2 regions of the Streptomyces sp. NRRL B-3229 genome follow, and region 2 is predicted to be linked to the other one. Evidence: riboswitches for the same ligand, from Rfam matches in the RefSeq annotation. Region 2 holds a riboswitch; the other holds the start of a gene.
The links. Region 2 has a riboswitch for S-adenosylmethionine ahead of thrC (threonine synthase). Riboswitches for the same ligand answer to the same signal wherever they lie in the genome.

Region 1: linked by a shared signal. The riboswitch ahead of IF54_RS0116330 (aminotransferase class V-fold PLP-dependent enzyme) and the one ahead of thrC (threonine synthase) in region 2 are both predicted to bind S-adenosylmethionine.

The regions. Positions count from the first base shown of each region.
Region 1 is NZ_JOGP01000008.1:447,577-456,945, reverse strand. It holds gene IF54_RS0116345 (ubiquinol-cytochrome c reductase iron-sulfur subunit) at 1-991, shown strand, start outside; gene IF54_RS0116340 (cytochrome b) at 988-2,625, shown strand; gene trpD (anthranilate phosphoribosyltransferase) at 2,803-3,867, shown strand; SAM riboswitch class IV at 3,944-4,060, shown strand; gene IF54_RS0116330 (aminotransferase class V-fold PLP-dependent enzyme) at 4,181-5,542, shown strand; gene IF54_RS43905 (protein kinase domain-containing protein) at 5,609-7,750, shown strand; gene IF54_RS0116320 (Lrp/AsnC family transcriptional regulator) at 7,781-8,062, opposite strand; gene IF54_RS0116315 (rhomboid family intramembrane serine protease) at 8,059-8,799, opposite strand; gene IF54_RS0116310 (hypothetical protein) at 8,963-9,202, shown strand; gene IF54_RS0116305 (NYN domain-containing protein) at 9,237-9,369, shown strand, end outside.
Region 2 is NZ_JOGP01000007.1:337,097-346,465, forward strand. It holds gene IF54_RS0113410 (NADH:flavin oxidoreductase) at 1-80, opposite strand, end outside; gene groL (chaperonin GroEL) at 395-2,017, opposite strand; gene IF54_RS0113420 (cold-shock protein) at 2,378-2,584, opposite strand; gene IF54_RS0113425 (MoaD/ThiS family protein) at 3,052-3,327, opposite strand; gene thrC (threonine synthase) at 3,324-4,604, opposite strand; SAM riboswitch class I at 4,622-4,777, opposite strand; gene IF54_RS0113435 (glucosyl-3-phosphoglycerate synthase) at 4,924-5,868, shown strand; gene IF54_RS0113440 (alpha,alpha-trehalose-phosphate synthase (UDP-forming)) at 5,975-7,369, shown strand; gene otsB (trehalose-phosphatase) at 7,366-8,187, shown strand; gene IF54_RS0113450 (DUF3263 domain-containing protein) at 8,232-8,465, opposite strand; gene IF54_RS0113455 (extracellular solute-binding protein) at 8,553-9,369, opposite strand, start outside.

The DNA of each region.
Region 1 (9,369 bases), on a different contig from region 2:
CGTCGCGGACGAGCAGAACCCGTTCGCCGACCCCGGTCTCCCGCCGCACGAGCACCGGGTGCAGGACATCGACGAGCGGGCCGCCAGGCGGTCCGAGCGCACGGTGGCCATGCTGTTCACGGTCTCGATGCTGTCGACGATCGGGTTCATCGCCTCGTACGTGAGCATCCCTCACGACAAGTCGATCTTCGTCTTCCCGATCGGCCACATCAACGCGCTGAACTTCGCGCTGGGCCTGACCCTCGGTCTCGCCCTCTTCGCGATCGGCGCGGGCGCGGTCCACTGGGCCCGCACCCTGATGTCCGACGAGGAGATCGCCGACGAGCGTCACCCGATCGAGGCGTCCCCCGAGGTCCGCGCGAAGGTGCACGCGGACTTCAAGCAGGGCGCCAAGGAGTCGGCGCTCGGCCGTCGCAAGCTGATCCGCAACACGATGTTCGGCGCGCTGGCCCTGTTCCCGCTCTCCGGTGTCATGCTGCTGCGCGACCTCGGTCCGCTGCCCGGCACCAAGCTCCGCCACACCATGTGGTCCAAGGGCAAGCTGCTGGTCAACATGAACACCGACCAGCCGCTGCGTCCCTCGGACGTCGCCGTCGGGTCCCTCACCTTCGCCAAGCCCGAGGGCCTGGAGGAGCACTCCGAGGAGTTCCAGACCGAGATCGCCAAGGCCGCCCTGATGATCGTCCGGCTCCAGCCCGACAACATCAAGGACAAGCGCGAGCTCGAGTGGTCGCACGAGGGAATCGTCGCGTACTCGAAGATCTGCACCCACGTCGGTTGCCCGATCTCCCTGTACGAGCAGCAGACGCACCACGTGCTCTGCCCCTGCCACCAGTCCACCTTCGACCTCTCCGACGGTGCCCGGGTGATCTTCGGCCCCGCCGGTCACGCCCTGCCGCAGCTGCGCATCGGCGTGAACGACGAGGGCTACCTTGAAGCGCTCGGCGACTTCGAGGAGCCCGTCGGTCCTGCATTCTGGGAGCGCGGATGAGCACTACAGAGTCCACCGGGTCGCGCTCGCGCGACAAGGCACCGGCCGGCGAGCGCGTCGCCGACTGGGCCGACGGCCGGCTGGGGATCTACTCCCTGGCCAAGGCCAACATGCGCAAGATCTTCCCCGACCACTGGTCGTTCATGTTGGGCGAGGTCTGCCTCTACAGCTTCATCATCATCATCCTCACGGGTGTGTATCTGACGCTGTTCTTCCACCCGTCGATGAACGAGGTGGAGTACCACGGCAGCTACGTCCCGCTCCAGGGACAGATGATGTCCGAGGCGTTCAACTCGACCATGCACATCTCCTTCGATGTGCGCGGTGGTCTGCTGATCCGGCAGATCCACCACTGGGCGGCGCTGATCTTCCTCGCCGGCATGTTCGTGCACATGATGCGGGTGTTCTTCACGGGCGCGTTCCGCAAGCCGCGTGAGGTCAACTGGCTGTTCGGCTTCCTGCTGTTCGTCCTCGGCATGTTCACCGGCTTCACCGGTTACTCGCTGCCGGACGACCTGCTCTCCGGCACCGGTGTCCGCTTCATGGAGGGCGCGGTCCTGTCCGTGCCGATCGTCGGCACGTACCTGTCGTTCTTCCTGTTCGGCGGAGAGTTCCCGGGCGGCGACTTCGTGGCCCGCTTCTACTCGATCCACGTCCTGCTGCTGCCGGGCATCATGCTCGGCCTGGTCGTCGGCCACCTGATCCTGGTCTTCTACCACAAGCACACGCAGTTCGCGGGCCCCGGCAAGACCAACAACAACGTCGTCGGCATGCCGCTGCTGCCGGTCTACATGGCCAAGGCCGGAGGCTTCTTCTTCCTGGTCTTCGGTGTCATCGCGGCCATCGCGGCCATCGCCTCGATCAACCCGATCTGGTCGATGGGCCCCTACCGTCCCGACCAGGTGTCCACGGGCGCCCAGCCGGACTGGTACATGGGCTTCTCCGAGGGCCTGATCCGCGTCATGCCGGGCTGGGAGATCAACTTCTGGGGGCACACGCTCGTCCTGGGCGTGTTCATCCCGCTGATGATCTTCCCGCTGGTCCTGGTCGCGATCGCGGTCTACCCGTTCATCGAGTCCTGGGTCACCGGCGACAAGCGCGAGCACCACATCCTGGACCGCCCGCGCAACGCCCCGACACGGACCGCGTTCGGTGTCGCGTGGATCACCTGGTACTTCGTGCTGCTGGTCGGTGGTGGAAACGACCTCTGGGCCACCCACTTCCACCTGTCGATCAACGCCATCACCTGGTTCGTGCGGGTCGCGTTCTTCGTCGCCCCGGTCCTGGCGTTCGTCGCCACGAAGCGGATCTGCCTCGGCCTCCAGCGCCGCGACAAGGACAAGGTGCTGCACGGCCGCGAGTCCGGCATCATCAAGCGCCTGCCGCACGGTGAGTTCATCGAGGTGCACGAGCCGCTCAGCCAGGAGCAGCTGCACACGCTCACGGCGCACGAGCAGTACAAGCCGGCCGAGATCGGCCCCACGGTCGACGCGAACGGCGTCGAGCGCAAGGTCGGCCGCTCCGAGAAGCTGCGTGCCAAGCTCAGCGAGGCGTACTACGGCGAGGAAGCCCAGATCGCCAAGCCGACCGTCGAGGAGTACAAGGAGATCACGAGCGGCCACGGCCACCACTGATCACTGCTTGTCGCTGCGCTCGCCACGCGCGGTAGCAAGGGCCCGTCCGGTTCGCCGGACGGGCCCTTTCCCGTGCGGGTCGGTGGGGGCTCGTCCGAGGGCCGGACGTGGCCCTGTGGCGTGCTGCGGGCTGGATAGGGTGTCAGCACACTTTTCTACGACATCTGGAGCGGCCCCATGAGCGCTGTGACCCCCGCTGGAGGCGACACCGCGGCGGGCCGTTCCTGGCCCGAGGTGCTGAACGCCCTGCTGTACGGCCGTGACCAGAGCGCCGACGCGACGGCGTGGGCGATGGACCGGATCATGCAGGGCGAGGCGACCGACGCGCAGACCGCCGGTTTCGTGGTCGCCCTCAGAGCCAAGGGCGAGACGGTCGAGGAGATCAACGGGCTGGTGCGGACGATGTACGCGCACGCCAATGTGATCGAGGTCCCCGGACGGACGGTCGACATCGTCGGCACCGGCGGCGACGGCGCCAAGACCGTCAACATCTCCACGATGTCGGCGATCGTCGTGGCCGGCACCGGTGCCACGGTCGTGAAGCACGGCAACCGGGCCGCCTCCTCCGCGTCCGGCGCCTCGGACGTCCTGGAGAAGCTCGGCGTCAACCTGGAGCTGACCCCGCAGCGGGTGGCCGAGGTGGCCGGCGAGGCCGGTATCACCTTCTGCTTCGCGATCAAGTTCCATCCGGCGCTGCGGCACGCGGGCGCCGCCCGCGGTCAGTTGGGCATCCGCACGGTGTTCAACATCCTCGGCCCGCTGACCAACCCCGCCCGGGTGCGGTCCCAGGCGGTCGGGGTCGCCGATCCACGCATGGCACCCGTCGTCGCGGGCGTCTTCGCCGAGCGCGGCAACTCCTCCCTGGTCTTCCGCGGTGACGACGGCCTCGACGAGCTGACGACCACCTCGACCTCCCACGTCTGGGTCGTCCGCGACGGCAAGGTCACCGAGGAGAGCTTCGACCCCCGGGACGTCGGCATCGACCTGGTGCCGGTGGAGGCCCTGCGCGGCGGCGACCCGGCGTACAACGCGGAGGTCGCCAGGAAGCTCCTGGACGGCGAGAGAGGCCCGGTCCGGGACGCCGTACTCCTGAACTCGGCGGCCGCGCTGGTCGCCCTGGACCCGGGCACCGGGACGCTGGCCGAGCAGCTGCGGGCCGGGATGGACAAGGCCGCGGAGTCGATCGACTCCGGGGCGGCCAAGCGGACCCTGGAGCGCTGGGTGGCCGCGAGCAACGCCTAGCGTCCGGCGGGGTGTCGTCCCGCGATCCGGACACGGGTTGCGGGACGACGATCACCTCGCGTAGGTTTTTTGACCAGGTCATGAGTGACAGTCATGAGGCCCCGGCCGACTGTCCGGCAACCCTCCGTCCGTGGCGGGGTGCCCCGGGTGAAGACCAGGCCGTAGGCAGCGAGGTCTGCGGCAAGCGCGGATCCCTCACGAACCAGGGATCCTGGTCGTTCGAGGAGTCTTCCGTGAGCAAGCGAATGCGATAGGGCGCCGAGCCCCCTCTCCGCACATCCATCTCACTTTTCTCTTTCCACGGGAGTTCCCCATGTCTGTCTCCACCGCTGCCTCCACCCAGACCATTTGTGCGCAGCTGCCCGTTCTGGGCAGGGATGTCACCGTCCCGCTCGTGACCGGCGGCGAAGTCACCTACGCGGCGCTCGACTACGCGGCCAGCGCCCCCGCCCTCCAGCGCGTCTGGGACGACGTGGCGGCGTACGCGCCCTACTACGGCAGTGTGCACCGCGGGGCCGGCTACCTCTCCCAGCTGTCGACGGACCTCTTCGAGAACGCCCGCAGGACCGTCACCGAGTTCCTGGACTGCCGCGACGACGACCAGCTGATCTTCACCCGGTCGACCACCGACTCGCTCAACCTCCTCGCCGCCGCCCTCCCCGCCGACTGCCAGGTCTTCGTCTTCGAGACCGAGCACCACGCGAGCCTTCTGCCCTGGCAGGACGCCCGGGTCAGCTACCTCGACGCCCCCCGCACCCCGCGGCAGGCCGTCGAGACCCTGGAGAAGGCCCTCGCCGCCCGTGACCCGCAGGGCCCGGCCCTGGTCTGCGTCACCGGCGCCTCCAACGTCACCGGCGAACTGTGGCCGGTCCGCGAGCTGGCCGCCGCCGCCCACGCCCACGGCGCCCGGATCGTCCTGGACGCCGCCCAGCTGGCCCCGCACCACCCGGTGAGCGTCCGTGACCTGGACGTCGACTGGGTCGCCTTCTCCGGCCACAAGCTCTACGCCCCGTTCGGCTCCGGCGTCCTGGCCGGCCGTGCCGACTGGCTCAAGGCGGCCGACCCCTACCTCGCCGGCGGTGGCGCCAGCCGCAAGGTCACCCGGCGTGAGGACGGGGGAGTGGACGTGGAGTGGCACGACACCGCCGCCCGCCACGAGGCCGGCTCCCCGAACGTCATCGGCGCCTACTCCATCGCCTCGGCCTGCAAGGCCCTCACCGAGGCCGGCTTCGACACCCTGGTCGCCCGTGAGCAGCACCTGATCGCCAAGGTCCGCGAAGGGCTGGCGGAGGTCCCCGAGGTGCGCGTCCTGTCCCTGTTCGGCGACGACGCCCCCCGCGTCGGCGTGATCTCCTTCGTCGTCGAGGGCTGGAACAGCTCCCACTTCGCCGCAGCGCTCTCCGCCGAGTACGGCATCGGCGTCCGCGACGGCCTCTTCTGCGCCCACCCGCTCGTCCGCACCCTCCTCGGCAGCGACCCGCAGACCCAGGGCGAGTGCGGGGCTCCCGAGGCGGCGCCCGGCGAGAAGTCCCTGAACGCGATCCGGGTGAGTTTCGGCGCGGGCACCCCGGACGAGCACGTGGAGCGTTTCGTGAAGGCCGTGAAGGAACTGGTCGCCGATGGTGCGAAGTGGCAGTACCGCACCGAGGACGGGCGCTGCGTCCCGGCCGTCTGACCAACTGGCCCCTCCCTACGGCGTATACGCTCGCCCGAGAGCCGTACGAGGCAGGGGGAGCACGGGGTGCAGGAGCTGCGGGAGACCGATCCGCGGACCATCGGACCGTACGGGGTCCTGGGCAGACTCGGGTCGGGCGGCATGGGCGAGGTGTACCTCGCCGAGGCGCGGGGCGGGCTCAGGCTCGCGGTGAAGGTGGTCCGCGCCGAGCACGCCGAGGACCGCACCTTCCGCGCCCGGTTCCGGCACGAGGTGCGGGCGGCGCAGACCGTCGGCGGAGCCGGCACCTACACCGCGCGGGTCGTGGACGCCGACACCGAGGCCGCGCGGCCGTGGATGGCCAGCGAGTTCGTGGCGGGCCCCAACCTGCGGGACGCGGTGCTCGACCGGGGGCCGCTGGGCGCGGACGCGGTACGGCTGCTGACGGGGGCGCTGGCCGAGGCGCTCGCCGCGATCCACACCAAGGGCCTGGTGCACCGGGACCTCAAGCCCTCCAACATCCTGCTCGCGCCCGACGGGCCCCGGGTCATCGACTTCGGGATCGTCCGGGCGCTGGAAGGGACCGCGCTGACCCGGACCGGGGTGGTCGTCGGCTCGGTGGGCTATCTCTCGCCCGAGCAGATCCGCAACGGCGCCCAGGTGGTGCCGGCCAGCGACGTGTTCTCCCTGGGCGCGGTCCTCGCGTACGCGTCCGGCGGGAAGGAACCGTTCGGCGAGGGGCAGGACTCGGTCGTCCTGCTGCGGATCCTGACCGGGGACGTCGACCTGTCCGCCGTACCGGAGGAGCAGCTGCCGCTGGTGGAGGCCTGTCTGCGGGACGATCCCGCCAGGCGGCCGACCCCCGCCGAACTGGTCGCGGCCGTGGGGCACACCGCCGGCTCGCTGCGGGAGGGCCTGCGCGAGGGGTGGTTCTCCGGAGGGCCGCCGACCGTGGCCCTCGGTGCCGACGAGCGCTGGGTGCCGGAGGACGGCTCGCGGGAGCGGCTCAGCGGGGTGGAGTACATGGCGCCCATGACGACGGTCACCGACGTGCCCGAGACCACCGGCCCCGGCGCGGCGAAGCCCTCGCGGCGCCGGATCCTGGCGGCCTGCGCCGGTGGCGCGGGGGCCGTGGGCGCCGGGGGGCTCGGCTGGTGGCTGCTGCGGGGCTCCTCGCACACGGCCGCCTCCGCGGGCGCGGGACGCTCCGTGCAGGGCGGCCCGGTCGCGGCCGAGGTGGGATGGACGTACGCCGTGCAGGGGCTCGGCGGGCGGCGCGGCCCCTGTGCCGCCGTCCCGCCCGACGGCACCCGGGTGTACGTCGGCGGTGCGGACGGCACGATGCACGCCCTGGACCTGGCCGGCCGGCCGGTGTGGCGGACCGCGCTGGGCGGCGAGGCCATGTCCCCGCTCGCCACCGCGGACGGCGTGTACTGCCTGCTGGAGAACGACCGGGAAGGCGCCTCCGCGCTGTGCGCGCTCGGTCCGCGCGGCAAGGTCCGCTGGAAGAAGGCCTTCGCCGCGAACAGCCAGTTCCCGGTGGCCTCCGGACGCCTGGTCCTGGTCTCCTACGGCGACGGCTCGGACGCGGGCGGGGTGCGCGCCTACGCCCCCGACGGCAGTGTGCGCTGGTCCACGCCCACGGGTGCGGCGCCCACCAGCGAGCCCCTGGTGGCGGACGGGGTGGTGTACGTCGGCACCTTCGGGGACGAGGTGCAGGCCCTGGACGCGAGGACCGGCAGGCGGCTCTGGGCCACGAAGGCCGGCGCCGACACCGGGCGGCCCGCGCTGGTCGGCGACACGCTGATGGTCGGCTCCGGCGGCGAGCAGATGCTGCACGGCCTCAGCCGCGCGGGCAGGCTCCTGTGGAACTCGGCCAACGACAAGGTGTACGGCAGCCGCTACTTCACCTGCGTGCCCTTCGCGGGGCTCGGCGTCACCGCGTCCGACTTCGAGCTCGTCGCCCTCGACCCCACCGACGGATCGACCGCGTGGTCCTTCCGGTTCACCGACGACGGGAGCCAGTACAGCGACCCGGTGGTCCACGGCGACACCGTCTACGTGCGGCGGGGTTCGACGCTCTACGGTCTCGACCGCAAGGGCCGGCGGGTCTGGCAGAAGCGGGTCGAGGGCGGTGCGTCGGTCGGCACCCAGTCACCGGTCGTCCGCAACGGCCGGGTCTACGTCGCGACCGCGGACGGCATCACGGCGCTCGCGCTGGACTCCTAGCCGCCGGGGCCGGTCAGATGTCGAGGCCGGTCAGCTGTCGAGGCCGATCGCGAAGGCGGCCTCCAGGTCGTGCTGGGAGTACGTGCGGAAGGCCACGTGGGTGTCGGTGGCCTCCACGCCGGGGATCTTGCTGATGCTGCCTGGAATGACCTCGGCGAGGTCCTCGTGCTGCTTCACCCGGACCATGGCGATCAGGTCGTACGTGCCCGTCACGGAGAAGACCTCGCTCACGGACTCCAGCGCGGCGATCCGCTCCGCGATCTCGGGGATCCGGTCCACGCTGGTCTTGATGAGGACGATCGCGGTGATCACGGCTGGTTCTCTCCCTCGGGGGCCGGAGCTGGGGCGGCCCTCACTCTAGTCGTAGGGCCGAAACGCACCCAGGCGAAGGCCAGGCCCAGGCCGAAGCCCACCACGTGGGCGAGATAGGCCACCCCCGGCCCCTCGTTCGCCCGGCCCGCGGCCAGCCACTGGAGCGTCGCCCAGAACGGCAGGACGACCCAGGCCGGGAAGCGCAGCGGGAGGAAGAAGAGGAACGGCAGGAGACTGGTCACCCGGGCTCGGGGGAACAGGAAGAGGAACGCCCCGAGGACCGCGGAGATCGCCCCGGACGCGCCGACCAGGGACTGCTCCGAGCCGGCGTTGGCGGCCGCGTAGCCCAGCAGGGCGAGGTAGCCGCAGCCGAGGTAGAAGAGGAGGAACTGCACCCGGCCCATCCGTTCCTCGGTCATCACGCCGAAGACGTAGAGGAAGAGCATGTTGCCCAGCAGGTGCACCCAGCTGCCGTGGATGAACAGCGCGGTGGCGGGGGACAGGGCGGCGCCGGCGGAGCCCTCGAAGAGCTCGGCGGGGACCACGCCCCAGCGGTGGAAGTAGGCCCGCTGGGCGGCCAGGAGAGCGTCGCCGTGGCCGTAGGCCGGATTGAGGCCGGACGCGGGGCCGACCAGGAAGACCAGGAAGCACAGTGCGATCAGGCCGTAGGTGACCGGTGCCGGCCCCCGAAGCGACCTGCTTGCTCCACCGACCGTCACCCTCCAGTTGCGGATCATGAACACAGAGCATGACGTAACGGGACGCAAGCCGACAGACCGCCTCGCCGCCGTGGACGCCCGAGCGGCGAGTACCCGCCAGGCCGTAGGGTTACGTGCCACACCCCGGGAGCCCGGAGTGTCGCGGACAATAGAAGGCCTAGAAGGAAAGAGCACAGTCACGATGACGGTTCCCCTCCCGACCGCCTCGACGCGGTGGCGCTGCACCCTCTGCGGCAACCTCACGCGCTTCGACGTGACCCGCTCGTCGAAGGTCGTCGAGTACGTCCACCTCGACCTGGCCGGAGAGCCGAAGGTCGAGGAGCGCGAGGTGGTCAGTGAGACCATCGAGTCGGTGCGGTGCCGCTGGTGCAACGCCGTGGACCAGGTGGAACTCGTCGACAGGCCGGGCGCCGACTCCTGAGCGGAGCGGCCCCGCAGGTATTGGGGTGTGACGGATGGTGGAGACCACGGGCGGGGGGCCGGGCGACGGCGCCGCCGAGGTGCTCGACCGTCCGCTGCCCGACGGTGTGCGGCGCCGGGTCGTGCACATCGTCTCGGAGGGCTTCGGCGGGCTGACCGTCGGCGAGC
Region 2 (9,369 bases):
ACGGTCAGACCGTTGATGTGGACCGGGCGGGCGAGGATCTCGGCGGCGCGGGAGGTGGACGAGGCGGGGGAGGCGGTCACGAGGCGATACTCCTTGGTATGTGCATGTACATATACGCTACCAAGGCGCCCTGCACGACAGAAGCCCGCCCCACGACGTGGGACGGGCTTCACATGGAGCGCCGGGCAGGCCTTGCACCTGCATTTCCCCGCAGGAAGCGGGGCGTCTTTCCTTGGACCACCAACGCGTAGTCGACCGACGGGAGTTCACGTCGGGCGGCTCGTGATCAACTATAGCGCAAGAAAAGACCGGGGGCGGCCACCCCCTGTTCCCAGGAAGTGCCGCCCCCGGCAAGACCGTTGATCAACCGTCAGGCCTCGCGGCCCGGGGGTGATCAGAAGTCCATGTCACCGCCCGGCATGCCGCCACCGGCGGGCGCGGCGGCCTTCTCCGGCTTGTCGGCGATGACGGCCTCGGTGGTGAGGAACAGCGCGGCGATGGAGGCGGCGTTCTGCAGGGCAGAGCGGGTCACCTTCGCCGGGTCGATGATGCCCTCGGCGATCATGTCGACGTACTCACCGGTCGCGGCGTTCAGGCCGTGGCCGACGGTGAGGTTGCGGACCTTCTCGACGACGACGCCACCCTCGAGACCACCGTTGACGGCGATCTGCTTGAGCGGGGCCTCCAGGGCGAGCTTCACGGCGTTGGCGCCGGTCGCCTCGTCACCCTCGAGCTCCAGCTTCTCGAAGACCTGGGAGGCCTGGAGCAGGGCCACGCCACCACCGGCGACAATGCCCTCCTCGACGGCCGCCTTCGCGTTGCGAACGGCGTCCTCGATGCGGTGCTTGCGCTCCTTGAGCTCGACCTCGGTCGCGGCACCGGCCTTGATGACGGCGACGCCACCGGCGAGCTTGGCCAGGCGCTCCTGGAGCTTCTCGCGGTCGTAGTCCGAGTCGCTGTTCTCGATCTCGGCGCGGATCTGGTTCACACGGCCGTTGACCTGGTCCGAGGAACCGGCACCGTCGACGATGGTGGTCTCGTCCTTGGTGATGACGACCTTGCGGGCGCGGCCCAGGAGGTCCAGGGTCGCGTTCTCCAGCTTGAGGCCGACCTCCTCGGAGATGACCTCGCCGCCCGTGAGGATGGCGATGTCGCCGAGCATGGCCTTGCGGCGGTCACCGAAGCCCGGGGCCTTGACGGCGACGGACTTGAAGGTGCCGCGGATCTTGTTGACGACCAGGGTCGACAGGGCCTCGCCCTCGACGTCCTCGGCGATGATCAGCAGCGGCTTGCCCGACTGCATGACCTTCTCCAGGAGCGGGAGCAGGTCCTTGACGGAGCCGATCTTGGAGTTGGCGATGAGGATGTAGGGGTCGTCGAGCGACGCCTCCATGCGCTCCATGTCGGTGGCGAAGTACGCCGAGATGTAGCCCTTGTCGAAGCGCATACCCTCGGTGAGCTCCAGCTCCAGACCGAAGGTCTGGGACTCCTCGACGGTGATGACGCCTTCCTTGCCGACCTTGTCCATGGCCTCGGCGATGAGCTCGCCGATCTGGGTGTCGGCGGCGGAGATGGAGGCCGTGGAAGCGATCTGCTCCTTGGTCTCGACGTCCTTGGCCTGCTCGAGGAGAGCGGCGGAGACGGCCTCGACGGCCTTCTCGATACCGCGCTTGAGGGCCATGGGGTTGGCGCCGGCGGCTACGTTGCGCAGGCCCTCCTTGACCAGGGCCTGGGCGAGCACGGTCGCGGTGGTCGTACCGTCACCGGCGACGTCGTCCGTCTTCTTGGCGACTTCCTTGACCAGCTCGGCGCCGATCTTCTCGTACGGGTCCTCGAGCTCGATCTCCTTGGCGATGGAGACACCATCGTTGGTGATCGTGGGGGCGCCCCACTTCTTCTCGAGGACGACGTTGCGGCCCTTGGGGCCGAGCGTCACCTTGACGGCGTCCGCGAGCTGGTTCATGCCGCGCTCGAGGCCGCGCCGCGCCTCCTCGTCGAACGCGATGATCTTGGCCATGTGAAGTGGTCCCTCCAGGACTGGGGGTGATTCCTTCGGACCGCGCCCGCGCCCGCGACGGACGGCTCGCACACCTCGTGGGTTCCTTCCCCACCCGGCCTGCGGGCCTCACCGACCCGGTCCTTCGTTGTCACTCTCACCTTCAGAGTGCTAACGCCAATGATTAGCACTCGGCATGGTCGAGTGCAAGCGCCTCTCGTGGATCGGGCAGGGTCCGGGACGGGGTTGCGGGCGCGTGACGGGGACATGCCGGGACTCGTGACGAGGCATGACGAAGGGCCCGTACCCATGACTCCCCATGGGGTACGAGCCCTTCGTTCAAGAAAAGAAGAACGACGCTGTTGTTACCCGGCGCGTGCTTCAGCCAGTCGCGAGACGGACCATGTCCGCCTGCGGCCCCTTCTGACCCTGCGAGATCTCGAACTCGACCCGCTGGCCCTCTTCAAGGGTGCGGTAACCGTCCATCTGGATCGCGCTGTAGTGGACGAATACATCCGCACCACCGTCGACCGCGATGAAGCCGTACCCCTTCTCCGCGTTGAACCACTTGACGGTGCCCTGAGCCATGCCTAACTCCCCTATTACTGGCCCTTGCACGGATCCGCACTTCGCGGATCCGGGTCAGACCTCACCCCCCACATGGTTGGGGGCGTGCGCCGGAACGCGTCGACCGCGGCTGAATGTATCTGTCCAACTGCCGTCTGCAACAGGTCAATCGGACGAGAATTCTGGACGGAAGGGGTCCGGAATGTAGTGAGAATTCGCCCGAATTCGGGGCAAGTCGGGCCCCATAAAGGGCGCATAAGCCGCATAAAGTGCACACACTTTGGCTACTTCTCATCGCATGTGGAGCGAGAACTCATATGCGTACGGCAAGGAGAAAGACCCTGGTTCCCCAACTGTACCGCGCTCAACCATAGAGAATTGCCCCCTCCGCTTCTCTCACGGAGGGGGCAATCAGTTGAACACTCGGTAATTACTGTTACCGAAGGTAATGACCAGTCATACGGTCACGGTCGCGATCGGGGTCACGCTCACCCGCCGGCGACCGCCGGGATGATCGAGACTCCCGCCCCGTCGGGCGTCGCCGTCTCCAGCCCCTGCTCGAACCGCACGTCGTCGTCATTCACGTACACATTGACGAACCGGCGCAGCTTGCCCTGGTCGTCGAGAACGCGCGCGGCGATACCGGTGTGGTTCTTCTCCAGATCCGCGATGACCTCGGCGAGGGTCCCGCCCTCGGCCTGCACCTCGGCCTGGCCGCCGGTGTAGGTGCGCAGGATGGTGGGGATGCGGACGTTGACGCTCATGCGAGGCCAGCCTCTCGGAAAGAGTCGAGGTTCGGACGAATCGTGGCGGTGAGTCCGGTACCGGCCACCGCGTCCAGGGTCTTGAGACCGTCGCCGGTGTTCAGCACCACCGTGGTCTTCGCCGGGTCGAGGACACCGTTCTCGATCAGCTTGCGGGCCACACCCACGGTCACGCCACCCGCGGTCTCCGCGAAGATGCCCTCGGTCCGCGCCAGCAGCTTGATCGCGTCCACGACCTGCTCGTCGTTCACGTCCTCCACGGCACCCCCCGTACGACGGGCGATGTCCAGCACGTACGGCCCGTCCGCCGGGTTCCCGATGGCGAGGGACTTGGCGATGGTGTTCGGCTTCTGCGGCCGTACGACGTCGTGCCCCGCCTTGTACGCGACGGAGACCGGGCTGCACCCCTCCGCCTGCGCACCGAAGATCTTGTACGGCTTGTCCTCGACGAGCCCGAGCTTGATCAGCTCCTGGAGTCCCTTGTCGATCTTCGTGAGCTGGGAGCCGGACGCGATCGGCACGACCAGCTGGTCGGGGAGCTTCCAGCCGAGCTGCTCGCAGATCTCGTACGCCAGCGTCTTGGAGCCCTCGGCGTAGTACGGCCGCAGGTTGACGTTCACGAAGCCCCAGCCCTCGCCGGCCGGGTCGCCGATCAGCTCGGAGCAGAAGCGGTTCACGTCGTCGTAGTTGCCCTCGATGCCGACGAGCTCGCCGCCGTAGATCGCGGCCATGACGACCTTGCCCTGCTCCAGGTCGTGCGGGATGAACACGCACGAGCGGAAGCCGGCCCGGGCGGCGGCGGCACCGACCGCACCGGCGAGGTTGCCGGTCGAGGAGCAGGAGAGAGTGGTGAAGCCGAACGCGCGCGCCGCCTCCAGGGCCTGCGCGACGACGCGGTCCTTGAAGGAGTGCGTCGGGTTGCCGGAGTCGTCCTTGATGTACAGGCCGCCGGTGACCCCGAGCTCGCGGGCGAGGTTGTCGGCCTTCACGAGGGGGGTCCAGCCGGGGTTGATGTTGGGCTTGTCCGCCACGTCCGCGGGGACGGGCAGCAGCGGGGCGTAACGCCAGATGTTCGCGGGTCCCGCCTCGATCCGCTTGCGGAGCTCCTCGGTTTCGTAGGCCGAGTAGTCGTACGCGATCTCGAGCGGGCCGAAACACTCCTCGCAGGCGAAGACCGGGCCGAGCGGCACGCGGTGACCGCACTCGCGGCAGCTCAGTGCCGCGGCGGGACCCAGGTCGACGGAGTTCGTGGTGCTTGCAACAGTCTGCGCAGCCATGGAGGCGAGGCCCTTTCTCCTCATCTTCCTCACGACGCGTTTCGCCGTGAGACGGATTTGGCACCTTCCCTAGCCGGGAGCCTCGCGAAATGATCAACGGTGATCTACGAGAACCGACTGGAGGGTTGCCGGGGCTTCATCGGGCCGTATCCCTCTGCCCCTCTGGATGAGCGGTATGAAGTTGTGGTCGGCGGGCGATCCAGGACATGCGATGGTCACCCGCGTTGTTCAAGACTGTAACCGACAACCAGGACAGTTGAGATAGTCCGTCCGAACCGCGAGACGGATCACCCGGACCACACACGAAGGAGCCGCCTACGTGCTGGAAGAAGTCGAGCGCTGGCTGAGTACCCGCTCCTGGTCGGTGACCGATCGCCCGCTCCACCAGATCATGGCCGCCAAGCAGCGCACCGGGCAGACGGTCAGTGTCGTGCTGCCCGCGCTCAACGAGGAGGAGACGGTCGGTGACATCGTCTCCGTGATACGTCACGACCTGGTGCGGCAGGTTCCGCTCGTCGACGAGATCGTCGTCGTCGACTCGGGGTCGACCGACCGCACCTCCGAGGTCGCCGCCGCGGCCGGCGCCACCGTGGTGCACCGCGACGAGATCCTGCCCAGGCTGCCCGCTCTCCCGGGCAAGGGCGAGGTCCTGTGGCGCTCCCTGCTGGTCACCCGCGGGGACATCGTCTGCTTCATCGACGCCGACCTGAAGGAGTTCTCCTCGGACTTCGTCCTGGGCATCGTCGGCCCGCTGCTCACCGAACCCGGGGTCGACCTGGTCAAGGGCATGTACGACCGTCCTCTGGGCGGCGCGGCCGGTCAGGGCGGCCGGGTCACCGAGCTCATGGCGCGCCCGCTGCTGAACATGCACTGGCCGCAGCTGGCCGGCTTCGTGCAGCCGCTCGGCGGCGAGTACGCGGCCCGCCGCAGCCTCCTGGAGCAGCTGCCGTTCCCCGTGGGCTACGGCGTCGAGCTGGGCATGCTGGTCGACGCGCTGCACCTGGTGGGCCTGGACGCCCTCGCCCAGGTCGACGTCGGCGTCCGCAAGCACCGCCACCAGGACGGCCAGGCCCTGGGCCGCATGTCGGCGGCGATCTACCGCACGGCCCAGCTCCGCCTGGCCCGCGGCCACCTGATCCGCCCGTCCCTCACGCAGTTCGAACGGGGGCAGGAGGGCTTCGAGCCCCGCACCTACTCGGTCGACACGGAGGAACGCCCGCCGATGACGGAAATCCCGGAGTACATGAAGAGAAAGGCTGCGTAGATCTACTCAGGGGCGCGGGGAACTGCGCGACCAGCCCCCACCGTCCCGCGGCCGAAGACGAGACGGGAACGTTTGAGCGGTTCGACACTGGGCTAGATGTCGAGGCATGGCTCCCTCGCACAACGCCCAGGTACTGGTCGCATCCAACCGAGGCCCCGTCTCGTACGAGCTCCAGGAGAACGGCGAACTCACAGCGAAGCGTGGCGGCGGCGGCCTGGTCTCCGGCCTGTCCGCGATCGGCCCCGACGCCGGCGCCCTGTGGGTGTGCTCGGCGCTCTCCGACGGCGACCGCGAGGCCGTGGCGCAGGGCGTCGGCGAGGACGGCGTGCGGATGCTCGCCATCCCCGCCGACGTGCACGCGGACGCGTACAACGGCGTCGCCAACTCGGTGCTGTGGTTCGTCCACCACCTGCTGTACCAGACCCCGCTGGAGCCGGTCTTCGACGCGGAGTTCCGGCGCCAGTGGGCGTCGTACGAGACGTACAACCGCGCCTTCGCCGAGGCGCTGGCGGAGGAGGCGGCCGAGGGGGCGGCGGTCCTGGTGCAGGACTACCACCTGTGTCTGGTGCCGGGGATGCTCCGCGAACTCCGCCCGGACCTGCGGATCAGCCATTTCTCGCACACGCCGTGGGCGCCGGTGGACTACTTCCGGATGCTGCCGGACGACATCGCGGCGCAGCTCCTGCGCGGCATGCTCGGCGCCGACCGGCTCGGTTTCCTCACCCGCAGGTGGGCGGACGCCTTCACGGCCTGCGCCACGGAGTGCGCGGGCGGGCTCGGGGACACGCAGGTCGGGGTGCACGGGCTGGGCGCTGACGCGGACTTCCTGCGCGAGCGGTCGCACGCGGCCGATGTCGAGGAGCGCATCGTCGGTCTGCGCGAGGAGATCGGCGCGGGCCGGAAGACGATCGTGCGGGTGGACCGGACCGAGCTGTCCAAGAACATCGTGCGCGGGCTGCTGGCCTACCGGCGGCTGCTGGAGTCGCGGCCCGAGTGGCGGGAGCGGGTCGTGCACGTGGCGTTCGCGTACCCGTCCCGGCAGGACCTCGCGGTGTACCGGGACTACACGGCCGAGGTGCAGCGGGTCGCCGACGAGATCAACGACGCGTTCGGCACACCGGGCTGGACGCCGGTCGTGCTGCACGTCAAGGACGACTTCGCCCGCTCGCTCGCCGCGTACCGGCTGGCCGACGTGGCGCTGGTCAACCCGATCCGGGACGGTATGAACCTGGTCGCGAAGGAGGTGCCGGTGGTCTCCGACGAGGGGTGTGCGCTGGTGCTGTCACGGGAGGCCGGGGCGTACGAGGAGCTGGGCGAGGACGCGATCACGGTCAACCCGTACGACGTCGAACAGACGGCGGCGGCCCTGCACGAGGCGTTGACGCTGCCGCCGCACGACCGCGCCGAACGCGCGAAGCGGCTGGCCGCGGCGGCCACGGCCCTGCCTCCGGCCCAGTGGTTCCTGGACCAGCTGAACGCGCTGAAGGCACTGGACGCATGAGCCTTCCCACGCCCGGCACCCCCGCCGGCCACGACGGTCTCCAGGCACTCCTCTCGCACCCGCGCGGAGCGGTGATCGGGCTGGACTTCGACGGGACGCTCGCGCCGATCGTGGCGGATCCGGAGCGGGCGCGGGCCCATCCGGAGGCGGTGTCGGTGCTCGCCGCGCTGGCCCCGAAGGTGGCCTCGGTGGCGGTGATCACCGGCCGCCCGGCCGAGGTCGCGGTCCGCTACGGCGGCTTCGCGGGCGTCGCCGGTCTGGAGCACCTGACCGTCCTCGGCCACTACGGCGCGGAGCGCTGGGACGCGGCGACGGGCGAGGTCACGGCGCCGGAACCGCACCCGGGTGTGGCGGCGGTCGGCGCGGAGCTGCCCGCCCTCCTCGACGGCACCGGCGCCTGGATCGAGGAGAAGGGCGGCCGGGCGGTGGCCGTCCACACCCGCCGGGCCCCGGATCCGCAGGCAGCGTTCGACGCGCTCCGCACCCCCCTCACCGACCTGGCGGTCCGGCACGGCCTGATCGTCGAACCCGGCCGACTGGTCCTGGAACTGCGGCCGCCGGGCATGGACAAGGGCGTGGCCCTTCAGACCCACGTCCGCGAGCTGTCCGCCACGTCCGTCCTCTACGCCGGCGACGACCTCGGCGACCTCCCGGCCTTCTCCACGGTCGAGAGCCTCCGCACCACCGGAACCCCCGGCCTCCTGGTGTGCAGCGGCAGCGACGAGGTCACGGAGCTGCGCAAACGCGCCGACCTGGTGGTGGACGGCCCGGACGGCGTGGTGACCCTGCTGCGCACGCTGGCCGAACACCTCACCTGACCGGACGGCCCACCGCGTCCTCCCGGCCCGCCCGCCGCCGGCGGCTACCGCTCGGAGCGCCGCGCCTCCCGTACCCGGCGCAGTCTGTTCACCGTCACCGGGTCGTGGGCCAGGGCGCGTTCGTCGTCCAGCAGGGCGTTGAGGAGCTGGTAGTAGCGGACCGGCGCCAGGCCCAGCTCCTCGCGTATCGCGCGCTCCTTCGCGCCGGGGCCGGAAAAGCCGCGGCGCTCCAGGGCGAGGACGTCCCGCTCCCTGCGGTCCAGCTCCGGATGCTCCATGCCGAAAACGGTAGCCCCCGCCACTGACAACACGACTGCGCCACCGACAACGCGACTATTCGGCGTTCTGCGCGACCGACAACGCGACTACTCGGCGTTCTGCGCGGTCAGCTGAAGCGCCCGCAGCACCTCTTCGGGGCTCCCGCCGGAGCTCACCGCCGATCCGATCCGCTTCTTCACCGCCGCGCTCACCGACGCCCAGGACGTCTTGCCCACCGGCGGCAGTTCGGCGGTGGGCAGCGCGTCGAGGAAGGGCTTGAGGTCGGCGTCCCGGGAGGCCCGGCTCATCGTCGTGGACGCGGAGTTGGTCACCGGCAGCAGGTCGTACTCCCGCGAGAACGCGAGCACGTTCTTCTCGCTGTACACGAAGTCGAGGAAGTCCCCCACCTGCTCGGCGTGGCCGTTCTGCTTGAAGGCCGTCATCCAGTCGGCGACGCCCATGGAGTTCTTGGTCGGCCCACCCGCCCCCGGCATGGGCACCATCCCGAACTTCACGCCCTTGTCGGCGGCGATCTTCATAAGCGAGGGATGCCCGTTGAGCATGCCGACGTCTCCCGCGGCGAACGCCGAGAACGCGGCGGCCCGGTTGAGCTTCGCCGGAGCGACGGGCCCGGTCAGCCCCCTGCCCACGAGGTCGTCCTTGAGCCAGTTCATCGTCGTGACGTTCTCGTCGGAGTCGATGCCGTACGTGCCGACGGAGTCGATGTACCCGCCGCCCCCGCTGAGCAGCCACTGCATGGTCTCGGCCTGTGCCTCCTCCGGGCCGAGCGGCAGCGCGTACGGGTACTTCACCCCGTCCGCCTTGAGCGCCTCGGCGTCGGCGGCCAGCTGCTTCCACGTCTTGGGCGGGGTGAGCCCGGCGTCGGCGAAGAGGGTCTTGTTGTAGAAGAGGAGCCGGGTGGAC